Halioglobus japonicus: one gene and its partner. The protein of the gene in region 2 interacts with the protein of the main gene of each other region in a pairwise test. Links are inferred from orthologs where the notes say so. Each region holds a gene or a part of one and is shown on either strand. Other genes may lie near its edges. The genes, in order: pepD and pepP.

Region 1 (3,289 bases), 610 kb from region 2 along the record:
GGTCAACGAGAATACGTCCGGCAATAAGGGCGCCATGCGAAGGCGGCATGGAATAGACGCGCCGCGCCGCCACCAGTGCCTGGCTGACCAGGGCCTCGGCGCTTTCCGGTGTTTTGGCGATAAAGATCGTGGCTCCGGTGCGCTCACGATACAGCCCCATGTTTTTGGAGCAGGACGCGGCCACAATCATCTCGGGCACACGCTCCGCCAAAAGGCGCAGGCCGGCGGCATCCTGGTCGAGGCCATCGCCCAGCCCCTGATAGGCTATGTCTACATAAGGCAGGAAGCCCTGCGCTTCGACCATGTCGGCAATGACGCCCCACTGCTCCAGCGTAAGGTCGGCGCCACAGGGGTTGTGACAACAGCCATGCAGCAATACCACATCGCCCGCCGCTGCCTGTTGCAAGTCTTCAACCATCGCGTCGAAATTCACACCGTGGGTGGCGGGATCGTAGTAACGGTAGTTCGCAAACTCCAACCCCACACTACCGAGCAGCGGGATGTGCACCGGCCAGGTGGGGTCGCTCACCCATACCTTGGCACCCTGGTTGGCGGCATACACCAGTTCAGCGCCGATGCGCAGCGCACCACAACCACCAGGGGCCTGGACACTGGAGACCCGACCACCGGCCAGGGCTGGATGCCCTGCACCCAATAGCAAACGCTGCATACCCGCATTGAAATCTTCACTGCCGGCAGGCGGCATATACGCCTTGGTCACTTCCTCCTGGGCGAGCAGCTCCTGGGCCTTGGTCACGGCTTCAAAGACCGGACACAATCCGTGCTCATCCTTGTAGACCCCAACAGTCAGATCCACTTTATTGGGATGACTGTCCTCTCGGGCCGCAGCGGCGAGGCCGAGAATGGGATCGGGTGGAAGACGTTCCAGTTTATCCAGCATGGTTGGTTCCTTTCATTCAAATATCAGCCAGCAGGGCTTTCAGGTACTGCCAGAAAGGCGTCACGGTAGCAATGTCGAGACGCTCGCTGGGCGAGTGGGCACCACGAATGGTGGGGCCGAAGGACAGAATGTCGACATCGGGTTTCTTGCCCTTAAGAATACCGCACTCCAGCCCGGCGTGTATCGCTTTCACTTCAGGTGTGACATCAAACAGCTTCTCATGCAGGGCAATACCCTGAACCAGCAGAGGTGATTCGAAATCTGGTTGCCAGCCGGGATAACCGACATCGGGAGTGACCTCCAGATCAAAGGCGCGAGCCAGTGCCAGCACCGCTTGCTGCAAGGGCACGGACTGCTCTTCGTTAAAGAACCGGTAACTCGATTCCAGGAAGAGCTCACCGTCACCCAGGCGCAGAATGGCCAGATTGATACTGAGATCGACCAGGTCCGCGGGCTGAGCCAGGCTGTAGGACTGCGCGCCGTGAGGCCAGGCGCTGACCAGGTCAAGCAGCTGCAAGGTGTCCACCTCATCCAGGGCACTGTCGATGGCAGCCGGCGCCAGCGTCGCCTCAATGCCATGATCAACCGCCGGCAAATAGCTGTTCCAGCGCGCCACACAGGTTTGCAGGCGCTCTTGCAGCAATGCTTCCTGCCCGGGCGGGCAGACAAAGCTGATATTGCCTTCGCGCGGAATCACATTGTGGGCCACGCCAATATCAATCATCGCCAGACGCAAGCCGGGCACTTCGCGCAGATACTCCGCGGCGAGTTTAATGGCATTGCCCAACTGCTCGTGAATCTGCACGCCAGAGTGGCCACCGGCCAGGCCGCGCAATGTGAGGGCCCAGCCCTCGCCATTGGCGACGGCATCGTTCGAGAAGCTGCGCGCAAACTGCCAACCGCCACCACCGGCACAGCCAATGTAGAGTTCGTTCCAGTCTTCCGTATCCAGATTCAGCATCACGGTACCGCTTAGCAGCGAGGCATCCAGGTTCAGTGCGCCGCCCAGACCGGTCTCTTCATCCACGGTAAACAGCAGCTCCAGGGGTGGATGCTCCACCGACGGATCGGTCATGACCGCCAGCGCCGCCGCGGCCCCCAGGCCATTGTCCGCACCGAGCGTGGTGCGATCCGCACTCAACCAACCTTCCTCTACCTGCAGCGTGAGAGGGTCAGTGTCAAAATCGTGCGCCTTGTCGGAAGTCTTCACTGTGACCATATCCAGGTGGTTCTGAATAATGACTGTGGGCCGATCTTCACGGCCCGGGCTGGCGGCTACGGACACCACTACATTGCCTTCGGCATCCATCTTCCAGCTGTGGCCACCCTGCTCTGCCTGATCAAGCACATACTGCCGTACAGCCTGTTCTTTCTTGGAGGGACGGGGAGTCTGGGTGAACTGATAAAAATGCTCCCACACATGCGCGGGTTCGGCAGGGTAATTTTCTGGTTTCATGGATCCAATCTGGCGATTTGTCAGGGCCGGAGATTATAGCCCTGCCGGGCTTTTTTCACACAATTTCCCGGTAATTTTTACGCCACTGCAGGGGAACCGCTGGCATACACTGGAGTCGTAGAAAAGCCATAGAACAGCTTTCGATTTAAGAGTGAACAATGAAAAGAATTGATGACGGCAAAGTGAGCCTGGTGGAATTTATGGCGGCGATTAAATTTGCCCGTCCGCGCCAGGCGTTCAAGCGCGATGAACATACAACCCAGTTCGCCGGGTTTACTCCCCGCGCTCGCGCCCACGGCCAGCTTAACCTCGAAGAGTCACACCTGATCCGCAGCGCCAACTAGGCGGCGAATCACTCACGAAACGCGCGGCAGCCCTGCCGCGCCTCAAAGCGCCCTCCAGTAAGCGCTGTCAACATTACAACTACTGCCCCGTCCAATACTGACTAAACAGCGCGCACCAGCGGCGCCCAGCGCGCGTCGCCACAGGATCGCCAGCGGCGATCCTTGATCACCATGTGATTGGCAATCACGGCAAACACCACCGGATTAAAGGGAAAACCGACGTGACTTGCGGCCACCGCCAGATTGGTCACGAAGCGGGGATCCGCCTCGCAGCGCGCAATGCCTGTGCCGACAACGCCATCCGTTTCGCTAAACAGCGCCAGCACCGGCACTTCCAGTTCGCCGCAATAGGTAGAGTCGACCCAGGCCCTGAGTGATTCCTCGGCAACATGGCCCTCGGTGCCATTGAGGCGGCTCATGATCTTGTAAATAGCGGTTCCGCGCGGGTCACCATAGGGCGTGCCCAGCGTAATCACCTGACGTATCCACTGCGGATAACGGTGGGCCAGCGCCACGGCATACAAGCCGCCCAGGCTCCATCCCACGAGCGTTAACTTGCGGCCGCTGGCCCGACACTCGCGACCAATA
Region 2 (3,196 bases):
GCAGAGACTACCAGTTCTGCTTCCTGCTCTTCCGGGCAGGCGACCTGGTAATCTTTATCGAGAATTTTCACCGTGACGGTGTGCGGTTGGTTCACAGGCTTACTCCATAGTCCGCAGACGATTGATCATGGCTTCTACCTTGGAGCGAGCGAGCTCGTTCTTATCGATCAGGTCCTGGCGTTCCGCCTGCCAGCCGGCATTCTCTGCCTTGAGCACCTGATTTTCACGGTTCAGCTCCTTGCACAGCTCGATCAACTGGTCGATTTTCTGTTCCAGAGCCTGCAGTTGCTTGTCCGCCATGGAGTTATACTGGTGTTACCTTGATTGGGACTTTACTATAAGGGCGCTTCGCACAGCCGTCAACGAAGTAAAAGCAATGAAAATCAATGGCCTGCCTGACATTGTTACGAACGGCTGTAACTCCTGGCAGCGCCGCGAGAGAACCTGACATGTTCGACGATCACGACTCCGCCAATTTTGTCTTCGATTTCGACGAAGTGGCCAACCATCTGCTTGAACAGGGCCTCGACAGCTCTCCGTCGCAATTGCACGGTTGCCTGTGCGGCGTGCTGGCCGCCGGTGCGCCGGCTCAGGCGGAGGCAGGTCTGGCGCTGCTGCAGCAGGCGCTTGATATCAATTTGCACGGTGAACTGGCCGGGCAGATTCTGCAGCTGTACATGGTCAGTGCCGCTGCGCTGGAGGACGAGGAATTCGATTTTCACCCCTTGCTGCCCGATGATGAAGTGGAAATCGACTCGCGCACCGGTGAGCTGGCGCGTTGGTGCCAGGGCTTTCTCGCAGGCTTCGCTCAGGTCAATCAACGCCAGGTGAGCCAGGACAGCAGCGAGATCCTCAGTGACATGGGCGCCATCGCCGAAGCCTCGGTGGATGAAGATGCCGATGAAGAAGAGAGTGAGGGCAGTTACACGGAGATCGTTGAGTATCTGCGATTTGCGGTGCTCAACCTATTTATGGACAGTCGTGCCGACGGCACCAGGGCTGACGAACCCCAGGTGCACTGAGCAGACGAATTCCGCGCATGAAAATTACCAACAGTGAGTATCGGCGCCGGCGCCGCAAACTCATGGATTTGATGGAGCCCAACAGCATTGCCATCATTCCATCGGCCCGCCAGCAACTGCGTAGCCGCGACACCGAATTTCACTTTCGCCAGGACAGCGACTTCTACTACTTGTCGGGTTTTCAGGAGCCGGAATCCGTGCTGGTACTGATTCCCGGGCGCGAGCACGGCGAGTACGTGATGTTCTGCCCCGAGCGCGACCCCCAGGCGGAACTGTGGCACGGCCAGCGCGCCGGGCCGGATGGGTTGTGCAGCCGCTTCGGCGCCGATGATGCGTTTCCCATCGGCGATATCGATGACATTCTGCCGGGCCTGATTGAGGGCCGCGAGCGAGTTTACTACTCCATGGGCCGCAGCTCGCGCTTCGATCAGCACATAATGGACTGGGTAAATACCATCCGCTCCAAGGAATCCAGCGGCGCGGTACCGCCGGGGGAGTTCACCGATCTGGACCACATGCTGCACGACTTGCGCTTGATCAAGAGCGCGGCGGAACAGCGCATTATGCGGCGCGCCGGTGAGATTACTGCGGCGGCTCATCGCCGCATTATGCAGTTTTGCCAGCCTGGCCAGTACGAATATGAGCTCGAGGGCGAGCTCCACCATGAATTTGTTCGCGGCGGCGCGCGCTATCCCGCCTACCTCAGCATCGTTGGCAGCGGTCGCAATGCCTGCACGCTACACTACGTGGACAACAGCGCGAAAATGCGCGATGGGGATCTGGTGCTGGTGGATGCCGGCTGCGAGCTGGAGTCCTACGCCGCCGATGTCAGTCGCACTTTCCCGGTGGGCGGCACCTTCTCACCGGAGCAGCGCGCCTTGTATGAGGTGGTGCTCGCCGGTCACGCCGCGGCCATTGCCCAGGTGCGCGCGGGCAATCACTTCAATCAATCCCACGACGCCAGCGTGCTCGCAATAACGGAGGGGCTGGTGCAGCTGGGTTTGCTCGAGGGCGAAGTGGATGCCCTGATCGAGTCACAGGCCTACCGGGCCTTTTACATGCACAAGGTGGGTCACTGGCTTGGCCTTGATGTACACGATGTCGGCGACTACCGCGTTGGTGAAGAGTGGCGGGTGCTTGAGCCCGGTATGGTTATGACCATTGAACCCGGCATTTATGTGGCGCCGGACAACACCGCCGTCGCGAAAAAATGGCGCGGCATCGGTATTCGTATAGAGGATAATGTCCTGGTGACCACAGACGGTTGTGACATTCTCACCGACGCGGTACCCCGTACCGTCGACGACATTGAAGCCCTGATGGCGGCCTGAGCGATGACCGAACGACGCGACATTGTGATTGCCGGTGGCGGTATGGTCGGTATCAGCCTGGCCCTGCATCTGGCGCACTCACTGCCGCCGGCGATCCGCATCTGCCTTATCGAGGGGTTCCCGTTTCCAGAGCCCCGACCCGACCATCGGCCGGCTTATCATCCGTCATTCGATGCTCGCTCCACGGCCTTGAGCTACAGTTCGCGGCTGATCTACGAGCAAATGGGTGTGTGGTCCGGTCTGACCGAATATCTGTGCCCCATAGACACCATCCATGTCTCCAGCAAGGGGCGTTTTGGCAGTACTGTCATGGACGCTACGGAGCACGGCTGGGAAGCCTTGGGCTACGTGGTGGAAAATGCCTGGCTGGGCAATGCGCTGATCCAGGCTCTCTATTCACAGGGGCGGGTGGAAGTTCTTAGTCCCTGCAAAGTAATCGAAGCGCAATCCTCTGCAGCGGGCGTGACACTGACCCTGGAGGGTGGTCTGCAAGAGATGCTGGAGACGGCGCTGTTGGTGGTGGCCGATGGCGCCGCGTCGGGCCTGCGTGAATCGCTGGGAGTGTGGGCCAGTGAAAAATCCTATGGCCAGCAGGCGCTGGTGGCGAATGTCGCCACGACGCAGCCTCACGGTGGCCGCGCGTTTGAACGGTTTACCTCGCTGGGCCCGTTGGCGTTGTTGCCACTGCCGCCCATCCCGGACGCGGCTAACCGCAGTGCCCTGGTGTGGACCGTCACGCCCGAGGAAGGTGAAACGTTACTGGCCTGCAGTGACGAGGCGTTTCTGGCCAGCCTGCAGGAGCGATTTGGTTATCGACTTGGGCGCTTGACCCGGGTGGGCGAA

The links.
Region 1: the proteins of pepP (region 2) and pepD interact in binary tests that used the Escherichia coli proteins (3 or more experiments, as listed by UniProt). The link is inferred for Halioglobus japonicus from one-to-one orthologs.

What each region holds. Positions count from the first base shown.
Region 1 is NZ_CP019450.1:1,447,003-1,450,291, reverse strand. The notes cover bases 138-3,107. They hold pepD (beta-Ala-His dipeptidase), read right to left. Parts: upstream 2,358-3,107; coding sequence 918-2,357; downstream 138-917. Other genes in these bases: BST95_RS06960 (esterase/lipase family protein), read right to left, coding at 2,803-3,107; BST95_RS06965 (hypothetical protein), read left to right, coding at 2,516-2,701; BST95_RS06975 (amino acid aminotransferase), read right to left, coding at 138-901. In the rest of the region: more of BST95_RS06975, read right to left, coding at 1-137; more of BST95_RS06960, read right to left, coding at 3,108-3,289. UniProt on the Escherichia coli protein: Dipeptidase with broad substrate specificity. Requires dipeptide substrates with an unblocked N-terminus and the amino group in the alpha or beta position.
Region 2 is NZ_CP019450.1:834,486-837,681, forward strand. What follows is about bases 320-3,196. They hold pepP (Xaa-Pro aminopeptidase), read left to right. Parts: upstream 320-1,039; coding sequence 1,040-2,353; downstream 2,354-3,196. Other genes in these bases: BST95_RS03990 (UPF0149 family protein), read left to right, coding at 450-1,022; ubiH (2-octaprenyl-6-methoxyphenyl hydroxylase), read left to right, coding at 2,357-3,196. In the rest of the region: BST95_RS03980 (cell division protein ZapA), read right to left, coding at 1-95; BST95_RS03985 (TIGR02449 family protein), read right to left, coding at 100-300.